Regions from separate parts of the Streptomyces hamibioticus genome, predicted to be linked through region 3. Evidence: riboswitches for the same ligand, from Rfam matches in the RefSeq annotation. Region 3 holds a riboswitch; each other region holds the start of a gene.
The links. A riboswitch is a leader RNA that binds a small molecule or an ion and turns the genes downstream of it on or off. The one in region 3 is predicted to bind cobalamin.
Positions count from the first base shown of each region.

Region 1: another riboswitch for cobalamin. It lies ahead of ACLGIH_RS06305 (ABC transporter substrate-binding protein); the one in region 3 lies ahead of ACLGIH_RS03725 (ABC transporter substrate-binding protein).
Region 2: another riboswitch for cobalamin. It lies ahead of ACLGIH_RS26720 (cobalamin biosynthesis protein); the one in region 3 lies ahead of ACLGIH_RS03725 (ABC transporter substrate-binding protein).

Region 1 covers NZ_JBKKQY010000001.1:1,386,838-1,392,690, forward strand. Annotated here, with positions in the region: gene ACLGIH_RS06285 (cysteine synthase family protein) at 1-581, shown strand, start outside; gene ACLGIH_RS06290 (ATP-grasp domain-containing protein) at 578-1,831, shown strand; gene ACLGIH_RS06295 (MFS transporter) at 1,824-3,092, shown strand; gene ACLGIH_RS06300 (class I SAM-dependent methyltransferase) at 3,061-3,810, shown strand; cobalamin riboswitch at 3,863-4,042, shown strand; partial or broken gene ACLGIH_RS06305 (ABC transporter substrate-binding protein) at 4,071-5,092, shown strand; partial or broken gene ACLGIH_RS06310 (FecCD family ABC transporter permease) at 5,089-5,853, shown strand, end outside.
Region 2 covers NZ_JBKKQY010000001.1:5,893,512-5,899,364, forward strand. Annotated here, with positions in the region: gene cobN (cobaltochelatase subunit CobN) at 1-173, opposite strand, end outside; gene ACLGIH_RS26715 (cobyric acid synthase) at 170-1,702, opposite strand; gene ACLGIH_RS26720 (cobalamin biosynthesis protein) at 1,699-2,658, opposite strand; cobalamin riboswitch at 2,759-2,878, opposite strand; gene ACLGIH_RS26725 (hypothetical protein) at 3,027-3,248, opposite strand; gene ACLGIH_RS26730 (inorganic phosphate transporter) at 3,268-4,512, opposite strand; gene ACLGIH_RS26735 (class II aldolase/adducin family protein) at 4,970-5,689, shown strand.
Region 3 covers NZ_JBKKQY010000001.1:812,866-818,718, reverse strand. Annotated here, with positions in the region: gene ACLGIH_RS03735 (ABC transporter ATP-binding protein) at 109-927, opposite strand; gene ACLGIH_RS03730 (FecCD family ABC transporter permease) at 924-2,018, opposite strand; gene ACLGIH_RS03725 (ABC transporter substrate-binding protein) at 2,030-3,073, opposite strand; cobalamin riboswitch at 3,104-3,285, opposite strand; gene meaB (methylmalonyl Co-A mutase-associated GTPase MeaB) at 3,308-4,306, opposite strand; gene scpA (methylmalonyl-CoA mutase) at 4,320-5,853, opposite strand, start outside.

The DNA.
Region 1 (5,853 bases), 570 kb from region 3:
TGGCCGACCGGATCGCGGCGGAGTTCCCGGCCGCACCGCTGACCGTCGTCGGCGGGGTCGGTTCCGGGGCCTCGACCGGCGGCATCGTAGAACGCCTGCGCATGACGGACCCCTCGGTGCGTCTGGTCGGCGTCCAGCCCTTCGGCAGCGTCACCTTCGGCAGCCAGGACCATCACGATCCCGAGGCGATCATCGCCGGCATCGGCTCGTCGATCGTCTTCGACAACGTCCGCCACCATCTCTACGACACCGTGCACTGGCTGGACTTCACCCACGCCATGTCCGGTGCCGTCGCCCTGCTGCGCGAGCACGCCGTCTTCGCCGGACTGTCCACCGGTGCCGGCTACCTGACGGCGACGTACGAGGCACGCCGCCACCCCGACCGACTGCATCTGGTGATAGGGGCCGACACCGGGCACCGCTACGTGGAGCGCGTGTTCGCCCGGCACGCCGAGGCCCTGGATCCGGCCGCGCTCAAGCCCCACGAGGTCCGCAGTCCGGAGGAGATGACCATGCCCTGGTCGAGGATGACGTGGCAGCGCACTCCCCGCCCGGCGGGCCGGAAGGAGAGTGCCGCATGACCGTGGCCTGCCTGGAGTCCCTGACCTTCGGCCTCGGCCATCTGGTCCGCGCCGCCGACCGGCTCGGCGAGCGCCTGCTGCTCCTCACTCGGGACCCCGCCTACTACGCCTACGAACTGGACCGGCTGCCCAGCGACGCCCTCGACGTCGTCGTGACCGACACCTTCGACGTGGAGCGGGTCGCCGCTCTGCTCCGGCGCACGCCGGGGCTGCGCGGTCTGATCAGTTCCACCGACACCTGGACTCTGACCGGCGCCGCCCTCGCCGAACGCCTCGGCCTGCCGGGGCTCGATCCAGCCGTCCTGCGGCTGACCCGGGACAAGGCCGCCGTACGCAACAGGCTGCACGACGCGGGTCTCACCTGCGCACGGGCCGTCGAAAGCGCCGACCCGGACCGCGAGGCACGCGGGCTGCTGCTCAAGGAGACGGGGCTGCCGCTCGTGCTCAAGGACACCGCGGGCACCGGGAGCCAGAACGTGTGGCTGGTCCGTGACGAGGGCGAACTCGACGCGGCGCTGGCGGAGGCTTCCGGTCGGGACCTGAAAGGGCGGCTGTTCGCCGAGCCCTATTTCAGCGGCCCGGTGTACAGCGCCGAGACGCTCACCTGGGACGGCCACACCAGGCTGCTCGGTGTCTCCAGTCGGCTCATGTCACCGGAACCGCACTTCCGGGAGGAGATCACCGCCTTCCCCGTGGCGTTCCCGAGCCCGCAGCGGACATCGCTCGAGTTCTGGCTCGACCGGGTGCTCGCCGCCATCGACTACACCGACCGGTTCGCTCACGTGGAGTTCGTGCTGACCGCGGACGGCCCGGAAGTGGTGGAGGTCAATCCCCGCATCGGGGGCGCGCTGGTCGGGGAGGGTTTGTGCCGGGCGCTCGGCGTCAACGTGTACCAGGCGATGATCGAGGCCGCGCTCGGTCGCCGCCCCGGTCTCATGGACGCGGACTGTCCCGGCGGTCCGGCCGTCGCCTTCGTTCTCGGCTACCCGTCAGCCCCCGGCGTGTTCATCGGCGTCACTGGGCTCGACCGGCTCACCGACATGCCGGGAACGCCCGCCTGGTACCCGATCAAACAGGTCGGCGACCCCATCGAGCACCTGGGTGACAGCCGTGGATACGCGGGCATCGTGTACGCCGAAGCCGAGACCGCCGAACTCGCCACCCACCGCGCGGTGGCCGCAGCCGGCGCCCTGCGTGTACTGACTGACCCGTTCCCCGACCTGGCCGGCCGGGAGGCGCCCGGTGGGTGAGCGCACCACCAGGGGACCGGGTCTGCGGGCCTCGCTGTTCCCACTCACCGGCCCGCTGCGGTTCCTCCTGCTCAGCTCGTTCCTCATCCCGCTCGGCAGCTTCATGGTCCTGCCGTTCATGTCGGTGTTCCTCCACGAACGGCTCGGGATGGGGCTTGGCACGGTCGGCGTCGTCCTGGCGTTGGCATCGCTCGTGCAGTTCTCCGGCGGCATCGTCGGCGGCGCCCTCGCGGACCGGATCGGACTACGCCGCACGATGCTGTGGGCGCTCGTCGTACGCACCGCCGGTTTCGCCGGGCTCCTGCTGGCCCTGCGCTGGCCGCCCCTCGCGGTCTGGGCGCTGGTCCTGACGTGCTGCGGTGCCGCGCTCTACCTGCCCGCCAACAAGGCGTATCTCGTGCACGGCGTCGACGACGAGCGCCGTCCGGCGTTCCTGTCGGCGGGCAACGCGGCACTCAACGCCGGGATGGCGGTCGGCCCGCTCATCGCCGGACCATTCGTCCTGTCCTCGCCCGGCTGGCTGTTCGCGGCCGTCACGGCGCTGTTCCTCGCGGTCACAGCGGGACACGCACGGTTGCCCGGAACCGACGGGACCTATCCCACCAAATCGGAGGAAACGGCCCGCTCGGGCCTTCTCGTCGGCGTGGCACTCCTGCCGTTCGCCGCCAACGCGCTGGCCTTCTACCTCTACTTCCACTTCCAGCACTTCCTGGCGGTGTACGCCGTCGAGCGCGCCTCCAGCGCCTTCTACAGCATGGTGCTGTTGCTCTGCTTCACGCTGGTCATCGTCGTACAGCCGCTCGCGTCCGGCCTGATCCGGCGCATGCCGTACGTCCTCGCCCTCGCGGTCGGGTTCACGGGCCTGGCGGCGGGACTGGCCGTGCTGGCGGCCGGCACCCGGACGGCACTGCTGGCGGGCGGCGCGCTGATCACCCTCGGCGACATCGTGCTGTTCCTCAAGAACGACCTGGAGGCATTGCGCCGCAGCCCCCGCTCCGACGCCGTGGTCTTCGGCCAGCAGCGGCTGGCCGCGGGCCTGGGCGCCTGCGCGAGCGGCGTACTGGGCGGGCAGTTGTACGGCCTCGGCGAACGGGCCGGGCACACCGGTTGGTTCTGGCTGTTGGCAGCCGCCCAGTGTCTGCTGCTTCCCCCGCTTCTGCTCTCGCTGCGCCGTCGCACGGCGCGGCGCCCTGTCCCCGACGGCGACCATGAAGGAGCACTGACGCGCGATGACACGGACGGGCGGATTCCAGGACGATGACTTCTGGACCGAGTTCCACGACTTCCTCTTCTCCGAGCGGCGCTACGAGCAGGCCGAGGTACTGCTGGACACCTCTCCCCTGCTCGCCCTCCCCGACGGATCACGCGTGCTGGACCTGTGCTGCGGGCCGGGCGTCTTCACCGTGCCCCTCGCCCGCCGCGGGCACCGCGTGACCGGCGTTGACCTGAGCCCGGCCATGCTGGACCGGGCACGCAAGCGGTCGGCCGACGCCGGTGCCGAGGTGACGTACGTGCGGGCCGACGCCCGCGAGTACAGCGCACCGGGCGGCTTCGACGTCGTCCTCAACATGTTCACCTCCTTCGGGTACTTCGAGGACCCCGCCGACAACGCGCGTGTGCTGCGCACCATGCACACCTGCCTGGCGCCCGGCGGCACGCTCGTCCTGGACCTCGCCGGGAAAGAACTCCTGGCCCGCAATGCCACCCCGCCCAAAGTGGTGCGGCGGGGCGACGACCTGATGGTGCAGACAGACACCGTCCTGGACGAGTGGGCGCGGCTGCGCAGCGAGTGGGTGCTGGTTCGGGGCGAGCGGGTGACGCGAGCCACCTTGACGTGGTTCGTGTACAGCGCGGTGGAGCTTCGCCGGATGGCCGAGGATGCGGGTTTCGGCCGCGTGGAGGTCTTCGGCGGGTTCGACGGACGCCCCTACGACGAGAACGCCGAGCGGCTCGTGCTGCGAGCGGTGCGCGAAGCGTGACGAAGGCGCGGGCGTGCGGCCGGGTCCGCACGCCCTTTTGCCGCCGACTCGGAGGAACGTGGGATCACCTGGTCATCGCCGCGACGGGAGACAGGAAGCCGGTGCGAATCCGGCACGGTCCCGCCACGGTGACCGGGGAGCACCCCTCCGAGATGCCACTGCGCACGGCGCGGGAAGGCGGAGGGAACGTCGATCCGGGAGTCAGGACACTGGTCCGTCGCGGGCCCGTCCCGAGGAGCGCGGACTCCAGGAGGCTTCACGTGTCCCAGCTGTTCACCCCTGCCCTCACGCGCGGGTTCCTTCGTACCACGGCCGCTGCCGTGTCTCTCACGTCAGTGCTGCTGACCGTCGGCTGCGGTTCATCCGACGAGAGCGGTGGGGACGCGAACGCCGGCGCGGCCGTGCCCGCGGGCTTTCCGGTCACGATCGACAACTGCGGTGTGAAGACGACATACGACGGGCCGCCGTCACGGGTGGTCACTATCCACCAGCACCCGGCCGAGCTCATGCTCGCCCTCGGCCTGAAGGACCGCCTGGCCGGAACGGCCTTCCCCGACTCCGCGGTCCTGCCCGAGCTGAAGAAGGACTACGAGTCCGTCCCGGAACTGGCGGAGAGGGAACCGTCCTTCGAGACCGTCCTGGACGCCGAACCCGACCTCGTCTACGGCGGCTACGGCAGCGCCTTCGACGAGAAAGAGGGCCGCTCCCGCGAGGCGTTCGCCGACGCCGGCATCGACACCTACCTCAACCGCGAGTACTGCGGAAGAAGCAGGTGACGATGAAGGACACCTACGACGAGATCCGCACCATCGGCAAGATCTTCGGCGTTCCGGACCGAGCCGACAAACTGGTCGCCGACCTCGAAGGCCGCGTCGGCAAGGCCGCCGACAAAGTCGAAGGCGAGCCCGAGGTGCCCGTCTTCGTCTACGACAGTGGCGACAAAAGCGCTTTCACCGCGGGCGGCAAGAGCCTGGGCACCGAACTGATCCGGCTGGCCGGCGGCGAGAACGTCTTCACCGACCTCGACGACGTCTTCCGTGACGTCTCCTGGGAGCAGGTCGTCGAGCGCAAGCCGGAAGTCATCGCCATCTATGACTACGCCGGTGCCGGAAGCGTCGAGGAGAAGAAGAAGTTCCTGCTCTCCCAGCCCGCGCTCGCCGACGTACCCGCCGTCAGGAACAAGCGGTTCGTCGTCCTGCCGCTGACCGCCACCCTGGTCGGCATCGGCTCGGCCTACGCGGTCGAGGACCTGGCCCGCGGGCTGCACCCGGAGATCCGGTGACTCAGGCCGCCACCGGCGCGCCCGCCGAACGGACCGTGCAACGACGGAAGGCCACCGGCTCGGGAGCAGGCCGTGCGCGGCTGGCCGTCACGCTGCTGGTGCTCACCGCGTTGCTCGTCGTCTCCGCCACGGCGGGCCTCGCGATCGGCTCCGTGCATGTCCGCCGGGCCAGGTGTGGGGCATCGTGACGCACGCGCTGGGCGCCGAATGGCAGGAACCGGACTGGTCAAGGGCCCGGGAGACCATCGTGGTGGACGTACGGGCACCGCGGGTACTGCTCGGTGCGGTCACCGGCGCCGGCCTGGCGGTGATCGGCACCGCGCTGCAGGCCCTGGTGCGGAACCCTCTCGCAGAGCCGTACCTGCTCGGCGTCTCCTCCGGGGCGTCGCTCGGCGCCGTCTCCGTGATCGTGTTCGGGTTCACCCTCTTCGGACCGGCCTCCCTGTCGGTGGCCGCCTTCGTGGGCGCCTTGGGCGCACTCCTGCTCGTGTACGCCACCGCCCGCACCGGCGGACGCATCACCTCGTCGCGGCTGGTGCTGTCCGGGGTGGCGATCGCGGCGGTGCTCACGGCGGTCCTCGATCTGCTGCTGCTCACCACCGACCGGGGCAATGAGGCCCGCGCGGTCCTCGCCTGGACCCTCGGCGGCCTGGGCGGTGTCAACTGGGGCACGCCGTGGCTGCCGAGCACGGCCCTGCTGCTCGGCATCGGCGTCCTCCTGGCGCAGGCCCGCAACCTGAACCTGCTGCTGGCCGGCGAGG
Region 2 (5,853 bases), 5.1 Mb from region 3:
GCCCGCTTGCCGCCCAGCAGCCGTACGACGGCGATGTCGGCGCCCTGGACCAGGCCCGGCAGCTCCTCCCGGACGTCCACCCGGGTCGGGTTGCCGATCCGGTACGCGGCCTCGGAGGCTCGTGCCGCCAGCAGATCCGTGTCGGCGGTCGACAACAACAACACTGTGCTCATGCGGGCGCTCCCGGTGGAATGAAGGGCAGTCCTTGTGGCGCGCCGGACTCGATGAGCCGCCACAGCGCGTCCGTGTCCGCGTGCTGTTCGATCAGGTCGCCGAGCCGGTCGAGCTGCTGCTCGCGCAGCGCGGCGAAGCAGGTGTCGGGGGCCGGCACGAAGCGGCGGCCCGCGGCGGCGGCCACCTCGCGCAGGAACGCCCGCCGGAATCCGTCCGACTCCAGCGAGCCGTGCCAGTGCGTGCCCCAGGTCTGGCCGACCCGGCAGCCGTCCAGGCTGCGTCCACCGCCATCGGAGATGAACGCTTCGCCACCGAGGACCTCGGCGACCCCGTGGTGGATCTCGTAGCCCTCGACCTGCTCGCCGAGGGCCTCGCCCGCGGGCCGGGTGAGGGTCTTCTCGCGGGCGAACCGCACCCGCACGGGCAGGACGCCGAGCCCGTCGACGTGGCCCCGGCGGCTCTCGACGTCGTCCTCGATGTGCTCGCCGAGGAGCTGGAAGCCGCCGCAGACGCCGAGCAGGGGCCGCTGCTCGGCGGCCCTGCGGACGAGGGCGTCCGCCAGGCCCCGCTCCCGCAGCCACTCCAGCGCCCGGACCGTCCCGCGTGTCCCCGGCACGACCACCAGATCGGCGTCGGCCAGCTCCTCCGGCCGGTCCACGAACCGCACCACGACGCCCGGCTCGGCGGCCAGCGCGTCCACGTCCGTGAAGTTGGACATCAGCGGGACCGCGCAGACGGCGACCCGCAGCACGTCCTCGCCGAGCGGCGGCGCGACGACCGACTCCCGCACCGTCCCCCGCAGGGAGATCCGCAGCCCGTCCTCCTCGTCGATGCCGAGCCCGTGCCGGAAGGGCAGGACGCCGTACGTCCGCCGCCCGGTGAGGTTCCGGAGCATGTCGAGGCCCGGCTCCAGCAGCGACACGTCGCCCCGGAACTTGTTGACGAGGAACCCGGCGACCAGGGCCTGGTCCTCGGGCGCCAGCAGTGCCACCGTGCCGAAGAAGGACGCGAACACACCCCCGCGGTCGATGTCGCCGACGACGAGGACGGGGAGCCCGGCCCCCCGGGCGATCCCCATGTTCACGATGTCGGTCCGGCGCAGGTTGATCTCCGCCGGACTGCCCGCCCCCTCACAGATCACCGCGTCATACGTGCCCCGCAGCTCGGCGAGGCAGTCCAGCACGGTGCCGAGCAGCTTCTGCTGCCGCCCGCCGTGGTAGCCGCGCGCGCTCAGCTCCCCGACCGGCTTGCCGAGCAGCACCACCTGGCTGCTCCGCTCGCCGCCCGGCTTGAGCAGCACCGGGTTCATCAGCGCGGTCGGCTCCACGCGGCAGGCCTGGGCCTGCATGGCCTGCGCCCGGCCGATCTCCGCGCCCTCGCGGGTGACGAAGGAGTTGAGCGACATGTTCTGCGCCTTGAAGGGCGCCACCTTCACGCCCTGCCGCACCAGCCAGCGGCAGATACCGGCCGTGACGACGCTCTTGCCGGCGTCGGAGGTGGTGCCGGCGACCAGGAGCCCACCGTTCATGACGTCCGTCCTTTCGTGACCACCCGGCGTGCCAGCAGCCGCGCGCCGGCGCACACGCCGAGCGCCAGCCAGCCCACGCGCCGGGAGAGCCGTACGGCCCGGTCGATGTCGTCGGCCCGGACGGCGCGTCCCGCCGCCCCGTTGAGCACGGGCCGGTGCTCCACCCGGCCGCCGTAGGAGAGCGTCCCGCCCAGCCGCACGCCCAGGGCACCCGCGAACGCGGCCTCCACGGGACCGGCGTTGGGGCTCGGATGCCCGTCCGCGTCGGCGCGCCAGGCCCGGACGGCGCCGCGCGGATCGCCGCCGGCCACGGTGGCCAGGGCGGCGGTGAGCCGGGCGCCCGGCCAGCCGGCCAGGTCGTCGAGGCGGGCGGAGGCCCAGCCGTAGCGGCGGTACCGGGAGGACTTGTGGCCGACCATGGCGTCGAGGGTGTTCACGGCCCGGAAGCCCAGCAGGCCCGGCACGCCGCCGACGGCGCCCCACACCAGCGCGCCGACCACCGCGTCGGAGGTGTTCTCGGCGACGGACTCGACGACGGCCCGGGCGATCCCGTCGGCGTCCAGCGCCTGTGGATCCCGGCCGCACAGGTGCGGCAGCCGCGCCCGGGCGGCCTCGACGTCCCCGGACCGCAGCGCGCGCCCGATCGCACCGGCCTCGCGGGCGAGCGAGGTCCCACCGACGACGGCCCAGGTGGCGGCGCCGGTCAGCGCGACGGAGGCGGCGGGGGAGGTGCGGACGGCCCGTGCGGCGGCGGCCCCGAGGGCGACGGCGCCACCGGCGCACACGGCCGTGTGCAGCGCGCCCCAGCCGCGGTGGTCGCGCCACAGCACCCGTTCCACGGCACCGGCGGCCCGCCCGAACGCGGCGACCGGGTGCCCGCGGCGCGGATCGCCGAGGACCAGGTCGCCGAGCAGGCCGGCGGCGGCGCCGTACGCGAAGACGCGTTCGGCCCGCATCGGTTCAGCCGAGCGTGCGGAAGGGCGAAGTGTCGCGGGTGTTCCTCGGTCGGCAGCAGCCGTGCATGGCGATTGTCCTCACTCAGGGTGTCCGCGCCCTGGTTCGACGAAATCGGCGGTGAGAGTTCCTGGCTCCCGGGGGACGAGCCCCCGGTGACAGTGGCGGGACCGCGCCGGATTCGCACCGGCTTCCTCTCCTGCCGCCGTATTGGCTCGGGAAGTCCACCACGGCCCGCGAACACCCGTCAACTTGCCGTTGACCTGCGAGGGGGGAGTGTGCGGAGCCCCACACCCGGGAGGTGTGCGCGGGCACGCGAAAGGGGTGCGGGACGGTGCTGTCCGTCCCGCACCCCTCCCGGTGCCCTGGGTCAGGCGACGATCAGATAGATGCCGTACGCCACCGCCGCCGCGCACGCCGCGAAGCAGGCGTAGGCGCCGGTGACGGCGAGGGCCGCGCCGCCGCCCTGCTCCGCGGCCCGCTCCTTGCGGGCGAGGCCGGCGATGCCGAGGACGAACAGGCCCACCAGGGCCACGGTGGTCACGAGACTGACCCCGAAGACGGAGCCGAGGGCTGCCCAGTCGATCTTCATGGTGCTTACTCCTGCGGGCTCAGACGGTGGTGGTCGACGGGGTCTTGGCGTCGCGGACGTCGCCCTGGGCCGGGACGGTGGCCACCAGCTCCTCGGCGGCGGACGTGGGCGGCGGGGTCACGGCGGCCACGGCCTGGGTCACCACACCGGTCTGCGCGGGCTCGTGGTCGTTGACGTTGGTGTGGTCGACCACCTCGCGCCGGGAGATCTTCCAGATCGCGGCGCTGGAGACGACGAGGAAGACCGCGACGGCCGCCGTGCCCCAGTCGCCGAAGCCGGTGACCCACTCCGCGACGGCGGCGACCAGGGCCGCGGCCGGCAGCGTCAGGCCCCAGGCGACGAACATCCGGGTGGCCGTGGACCAGCGGACCACACCGCCCTTGCGGCCGAGACCCGAGCCCATCACCGCGCCGGAGACGGAGTGCGTGGTGGAGAGGGAGAAGCCGAGGTGGGAGGAGGCCAGGATGACCGTGGCCGCGCTGGTCTGGGCGGCGAAGCCCTGCTGCGGCTGGAGGTCGGTCAGGCCCTTGCCCATGGTGCGGATGATCCGCCAGCCGCCGAGGTAGGTGCCGAGCGCGATGGCGATGCCCGCGGAGAGGATGACCCACATGGGCGGGTCCGAGTCGGGGGCGAGGGCGCCACCGGTGACCAGGGCCAGGGTGATGACACCCATCGTCTTCTGGGCGTCGTTGGTGCCGTGGGCCAGCGAGACCAGGCCCGCGGAGGCGATCTGCCCGGCGCGGTAGCCCTTCTGGGCCGCCTGCGTGCCGTCGGACTTCTTGCCCAGCTTGTACGTCAGCCGGGCGCCGAGCATCGCCGCGAGGCCCGCGACCAGCGGGGCGGCGATCGCCGGGATCAGGACCTTGGTGACGAGCACGTCGCCGTTGACCGCGCCGATGCCGGCCGAGGCGACGGCGGCACCGATGAGACCGCCCATGAGGGCGTGCGAGGAGCTGGACGGGAGCCCGACCAGCCAGGTCAGCAGATTCCAGAGGATCGCGCCGACCAGTGCGGCGAAGATGACCTCGGGACGGATGCCGGTCTCGTCGACGAGACCCTTGGAGATGGTGTTGGCGACCTCCACCGAGAGGAAGGCGCCCACCAGGTTGAGGACGGCGGACATGGCCACCGCGACCTTGGGCCTCATGGCGCCCGTGGAAATGGTCGTGGCCATCGCGTTCGCGGTGTCGTGGAAACCGTTCGTGAAATCGAACGCGAGTGCGGTTACCACCACAATCGCGAGGATCAGCGAGAAGCTTTCCATTTACCCAGGCAATCGTTCGAGGTCGTTGGCGCGTCGAACGTAGGTAACGTGGGTGAACGGAAGATGAACTGGGCGGGGCTTCACGGTGTCCGGAAGCGGGGTCGCCGCTACCGCGCGGCCCGCCCCCGGCCCGTAGGGCCGCCCGCGTCCGCCTGATTCCGGCCGTTACCGGGGGTCAGCCGCCCGGGCGGACGCTTTCAGCCGAACCGGGGACCCGTCGAGGAGACGTTGGTCACCCGGCAGGGTGCAGCCGTCGGGACACGTCGCCCGTCGGGGGGACTCGTCGCCGGCCTGAGAGCCGACGGAGTGCCAGGTCACGCCCCTTTCCGGCGGCCGGCTCCGGCCTCCGGCAGCCCGCCCGGCGGCGCTCCGGCGGGCGCGCCTGGCAGGATCGCCGCGAGGCCGGTCGACGGCGGGGCGACGGGGGCGCGCGAGCGCCCTGGAGGAGGTGCCGGTGGTGACGGAGGCACGCGGCGGGCGGGCGGGCGAGAACGCGCGGGAAGACGCTCGCGAGAACGCGCGGGAGGGCGTCTGCGAGGAGGAGGCGCAGGCCTGGGAGGCGCTGGTGGCGACGGCCCGGCGCACGGTGGCCGACGGTCTGGTGGTCGGCACGTCCGGCAACGTCTCGGTGCGGGTCGGGGACACCGTCCTGGTCACGCCCTCGGGTGTGCCCTACGACCGGCTGACGCCGGACGACGTGACCGGCGTCGGCCTCGACGGGCGGCAGGTGCGCGGGACGCTGGTGCCCACCAGCGAACTGCCCATGCACCTCGCCGTGTACCGCAGCACCGGGGCCCGCGCGGTCGTCCACACCCACGCGGTGCACGCGACCGCCGTCTCGACCCTCGTCCGGGAGCTGCCGCTCGTCCACTACATGGCCGCCGCGCTCGGCGGACCCGTCCGCGTCGCCCCGTACGCGACGTACGGCACCGGTGAACTGGCCGAGCACATGCTCCGAGCCCTCGCCGACCGCTCCGGCTGCCTCCTTCGGAACCACGGCACCATCACCTACGGCGCCACCCTCGACCAGGCCTACGACCGCACCGCCCAACTCGAGTGGATGTGCCGCCTGTGGCTGACCGCCTCCTCGGTCCCGGGCCTGACACCGTCCCTGCTGACCGAGTCCCAGCTGGCGGAGGTGAGCGAACGCCTGCGGGGGTACGGGCAGCCGGGCTGAGCGGGCCGCCCCCGCGCCGTGCTTCCGCGCCGCGCCCCTGCGCCGGCCCCCTCCATCGCCCCGTACCGCTGCCCTGTCCCGCGCCGTGCCCCCTCCGTGCCCCCGTCCCCGTCACTCCGCCCCCGCCCCCCACTGGCCGGAGGCGGGGTCCACCTGGACACTGG
Region 3 (5,853 bases):
GAGCGGCGGCTGCCGGTCCCGCCACCCGCCTCCCCGGCGGACCCGACGGGAGCCCCCCGGCTGCCCCGGCAGCCCGACGGACGGCCCCGGGCCCCGCCCCTCCCGCACTCACCCGACGGCGCGGTCCGCCCCCTCCGGGCCGGCCGGGACCGGTCTCCCCGGCAGGAACGTCACCTGGGGCGCGCCGGTGCCGGGATGCACGGCGACCTCGCTCGCCACGCCGTACACCTCGGCCAGCAGACGCGGAGTGAGCACCTCGGCGGGCGGGCCGGAGGCGGCGACCTCGCCGTCGCGCAGGACGTAGAGGCGGTCGCAGTAGTACGCGGCCAGGTTCAGGTCGTGCAGGGCCACCAGGACCGTGGCGGGCAGGCGGCGCAGCGTCCCGAGGACCTCCAGCTGGTGCCGGATGTCGAGGTGGTTGGTCGGCTCGTCCAGGACCAGGAGGGAGGGAGCCTGGGCGAGGGCCCGGGCGATGAGCACGCGCTGCCGTTCCCCGCCCGAGAGCTGGTCGAAGGGGCGGTCGGCCAGACCCGTGGCGTCCACCGACGTGAGCGCCGACTCGATCAGCGCGGCGTCCTCGGGCGTGTCACCGGCGAGCAGCCGCTTGTGCGGAGTGCGGCCCATCGCCACGACCTCACGGACGGCGAGGTCGACGTCGGTGCCCGAATCCTGCACCACCGCCGCCACGGTGCGGGCCAGCTGCCGCACCGGCAGCGACCAGGCGTCGGCGCCGTCGACGCGCACGCGGCCCGAGGCGGGGCGCAGCACCCGGTAGACGGCGCGCAGCAGGCTGGACTTGCCGCTGCCGTTGGGGCCGACCAGCCCGATCACCTCACCGGGGCCGGCGGTCAGCGACACGTCGTGGACCAGGCGACGCGCTCCGGCGGTGAGCGTGACGCCGTCCACGGACAGCCCGGAGGCGCTCATGTCGTTCCTCGGCCGGTGTGCCGCCGGGCGTCCCGGCGCATCAGCCACAGGAAGAACGGCCCGCCGCACAGGGCCGTGAGCACGCCGACGGGGATCTCCAGCGGCGCGGCGACGGTACGTGCCGCGACGTCGGCCCAGATCAGGAAGACCGCCCCGCCCAGCGCGGCCGTCGGCAGGACGCGGCGGTGGTCGCCGCCGACGAGCAGCCGGACGATGTGCGGCAGCATCAGGCCCACGAAGCCGATCGGCCCGGCCGCCGCCACCAGCACACCGGTGACGAGGGAGAGCAGGACGAACATCCGGGCCCGGAAGCGGGCCACGTCCAGTCCCATCGTCGTGGCGGCCTCTTCACCGGCCAGCAGCAGGTTGAGACTGCGGGCCTGCACCAGCAGCACGCCGATGCCGAGCAGCACGGCCAGGCCCGGCAGCCACAGCGTGCTCCAGTCGACGCCGCCGAGACCCCCGAGGGTCCAGGCGAGGACCGCGCGGGCCTCGTTGCCCCGGTCGGTGGTGAGCAGCAGCAGGTTCAGGACCGCGGTGAGCATCGCCGCGATCGCCACCCCGGACAGCACCAGCCGCGTGGAGGTGATCCGGCCGCCGGTGCGGGCGGTTGCGTAGACGAGCAGCAGCGCGCCGAGGGCACCGGCGAAGGCGGCGGCCGACAGCGACACCGGACCCAGCAGGCTCACCCCGAAGACGATCACCGAGACCGCGCCGAGCGACGCCCCGGAGGAGACGCCCAGCAGATACGGCTCGGCGAGGGGGTTGCGGACCAGGGCCTGCAGTGCGGTGCCGACGACCGCGAGTCCGGCGCCGGTCACCGCGCCGAGCAGTACGCGCGGCGCCCGCACGTCCAGCACGATGGTCTCCCGCGCCCCCGACCAGTCCGGCTCCACCCAGCCGGCGCCCAGTGCGTGGGTCACGATGCCCCAGACCTGGCCGGGCGGCACGTGCACCGAGCCGATGGCCAGACCCGCCGTGGCCGAGAGCACCAGCAGGGCGGCGAGGACGGCCAGCGTGACGGTCAGCGGCACCCGGCCGGTCCGGCCGCCACCCGGTGTCCGTTCCCGGACGGCCGGTTCGGCGGGCACTTCCGTGGCCGTCACCGGAAGCTCTCGGGGTGCAGCCCGCGGGCCAGGTCCTCGACCGCGTACGCCGACCGGATGCCGACCAGGGTCGCGGTCAGCGGCAGCACGACGAACCGCTTGTTCCTGATCGCGGGCACGTCGGCCAGGGACCGCCGGGACAGCAGGAACTGCTTCTTCCGCTCGACGCTTCCGGCACCGGCGTAGTCGTAGACGGCGATGACCTCGGGCCTGCGCTCCACGACCTGCTCCCAGGAGGCGTCCCCGAAGACGTCGTCGAGGTCGGCGAAGACGTTCCTGCCGCCGGCCAGCCGGATCAGCTCGGTGCCCAGGCTCTTGCCGCCCGCGGTGAACGCGGCCTTGTCGCCGCTGTCGTACACGAAGACGGGCACCGCCGGCTCGTCCCGGACCGCCTCGGCGGCCCTGTCGACCCGGCTCCTGAGGTCGGACACCAGCTTCTCCGCCCGGTCGGGGACGCCGAAGATCTTTCCGATGGTGCGGATCTCGGCGTACGTGTCCTCCATCGTCACCCGCTCCTTCCCGCAGTACTCGCGGTTGAGGTGCGTGTGGATGCCCGCGTCGGCGAACGCCTCGCGGGAGCGGCCCTCGTTCTCGTCGAACGCGCTGGCGTAACCGCCGTAGACGAGGTCCGGCTCGGCCTCCAGGACCTTCTCGAAGGACGGCTCCCGCTTCGCCAGTTCGGGTACCGACTCGTGGTCCTTCTTCAGCTCGGGCAGTACGGCCGAGTCCGGGAAGGCGGTGCCCACCATGCGGTCCTTCAGGCCGAGCGCGAGCATCAGTTCCGCCGGATGCTGGTGGATGGTGACGACCCGCGAGGGGGGCTTGTCGTACGTCGTCCGCACACCGCAGTTGTCGACGGTGACGGGGAAGCCCTCGGCCGGCGCCGCGGCCTTCGGGTGCTCGGCGGCGCCGTCGCCGGACGAGCCGCAGCCGGCGGTCAGCAGGGCCGCCGTCAGGGCCAGGGCCGCGGCCGTGACACGCAGCGGGCGTCGCCTGCGGGCAGGGGAGAACAGCGGGGGACGGGACATGCCGTCGTACACGTGAAGCCTCCTGGGGAGTCCGCGCTCCTCGGAACGGGCCCGCGACAGGCCAGTGTCCTGACTCCCGGATCGACGTTCCCCCGCCTTCCCGCGCGGTGCGCAGTGGCATGTCGAGGGGGTGCACTCCCCGGTCACAGTGGCGGGACCGTGCCGGATTCGCACCGGCTTCCTGATCTCCCGTCGCGGCGATGACCTGGTGATACTACGTCACCTTCGGTGGCCCGTCCCCGCCCTTCACCGCTGCCGGCCGGCTCCGCCGCCCCCGAAGGCGTCCAGGATGCGCTCGGCCGCCAGGGTGGCCGTCAGTTCCCCGTCGCGGACCTGCCGCTCCAGGTCCGGGGCGAGGGAGCGCACCTCGGGGTCGGCGTGCAGCCGGCCCAGCAGTTCGTCGCGGACCATCGTCCAGGTCCAGTCGACCTGCTGGTCGCGGCGCCGGGCGGCGAGCCGGCCCGTGGAGTCCAGCAGCGTGCGGTGCTGCTCCAGGCGCTCCCAGACGGCATCCAGGCCGGCCGACTCCCGGGCGCTGCAACTGAGCACCGGGGGCGTCCAGAAGGCGTCCTTGCCGTGCATCAGCCGCAGGGCGCCCGCCAGTTCGCGGGCGGCGGCGCGGGCGTCGCGCTCGTGCGGGCCGTCCGCCTTGTTGACGGCGATCACGTCGGCCAGCTCCAGGACGCCCTTCTTGATGCCCTGCAACTGGTCGCCGGTACGGGCCAGGGTGAGCAGCAGGAAGGAGTCGACCATGTTGGCGACCGCCGTCTCGGACTGGCCGACCCCGACCGTCTCGACCAGGACCACGTCGTAGCCCGCGGCCTCCATCACCACGATCGACTCGCGCGTCGCCTTCGCCACACCGCCGAGCGTGCCGGCGGTGGGGGAGGGGCGGACGAAGGCCGCCGGGTCGACGGCGAGGCGCTCCATCCGGGTCTTGTCGCCGAGGATCGAGCCGCCGGTCCGGCTGGAGGAGGGGTCGACGGCGAGCACCGCGACGCGGTGCCCGAGCCCGGTCAGCATCGTGCCGAAGGCGTCGATGAACGTCGACTTGCCCACCCCAGGCACCCCGCTGACCCCGACCCGCCGCGCCCTGCCGCTGTAGGGCAGCAGCTCGGTCAGCAGCTCCTGGGCCAGCGCCCGGTGCTGGGGGCGGGTGGACTCCACGAGGGTGATCGCGCGGGCGATCACCGCCCGCTTGCCGTCGAGCACGCCCTTGACGTACGTGTCCAGATCGATCGCCATGCGGGTCACGGCCTCACAGATCGTCGTGACCGAGCCCGGCCGCCAGCCGGGTCAGCAGGTCGTGGGCCGCGTCCGGGATCACCGTGCCCGGCGGGAACACGGCCGCCGCGCCCATCTCCAGCAGCGTCGGCACGTCCTGCGGCGGGATCACCCCGCCGACCACGATCATGATGTCCTCGCGGCCCTCCTCGGCGAGCGCCTCGCGCAGCGCCGGTACGAGGGTGAGGTGCCCGGCGGCCAGCGAGGAGACCCCGACGATGTGCACGTCCGCCTCGACGGCCTGGCGGGCCACCTCGGCCGGGGTCTGGAACAGCGGGCCGACGTCGACGTCGAAGCCGAGGTCGGCGAAGGCCGTGGCGATCACCTTCTGGCCGCGGTCGTGGCCGTCCTGGCCCATCTTGGCGACCAGGATGCGCGGCCGGCGGCCCTCGGCCTCGGCGAAGGCGTCCACCAGGGCCCGGGTGCGGTCCACGGACGGCGACTCCCCGGCTTCGTTGCGGTACACACCGGAGATGGTACGGATCTGGCCCGCGTGCCGGCCGTACACCTTCTCCAGGGCGTCCGAGATCTCCCCGACCGTCGCCTTCGCCCGGGCCGCGTGCACCGCCAGCTCCAGCAGGTTGCCCTCGCCCCCGGCGGCGCGGGTCAGCGCGTCCAGCGCCTCCCGGCAGGCGGTCTCGTCCCGCTCCTCGCGCAGCCGCCGCAGCTTCTCGATCTGCTGGGCGCGCACCGAGGAGTTGTCGACCTTGAGCACGTCGATCTGCTCGTCGGTCTCGACCCGGTACTTGTTCACGCCGATCACCGGCTGCCGCCCGGAGTCGATGCGGGCCTGGGTGCGGGCCGCGGCCTCCTCGATGCGCAGCTTGGGGATGCCCGCGTCGATGGCCTTGGCCATGCCGCCCGCGGCCTCGACCTCCTCGATGTGCTGCCAGGCGCGGCGCGCGAGGTCGTGGGTGAGCTTCTCGACATAGGCGCTGCCGCCCCACGGGTCGATGACCCGGGTGGTGCCGGACTCCTGCTGGATGAGCAGCTGGGTGTTGCGGGCGATCCGCGCGGAGAAGTCGGTGGGCAGCGCGAGCGCCTCGTCGAGGGCGTTGGTGTGCAGCGACTGGGTGTGGCCCTGGGTGGCCGCCATCGCCTCCACGCACGTACGCGTGACGTTGTTGAACACGTCCTGCGCGGTCAGCGACCAGCCGGAGGTCTGCGAATGGGTGCGCAACGACAGCGACTTGGCGTTCTTCGGGTCGAACTGCCTGACCAGCTTCGCCCACAGCAGCCGGGCCGCACGCAGCTTGGCGATCTCCATGAAGAAGTTCATGCCGATCGCCCAGAAGAACGACAGCCGGGGCGCGAACGCGTCGACGTCCAGGCCCGCTTCCCGGCCCGCCCGGATGTACTCCACGCCGTCCGCGAGCGTGTACGCCAGCTCCAGGTCGGCCGTGGCCCCGGCCTCCTGGATGTGGTAGCCGGAGATGGAGATGGAGTTGTAGCGGGGCATCCGCTGCGAGGTGTAGGCGAAGATGTCGGAGATGATCCGCATCGACGGC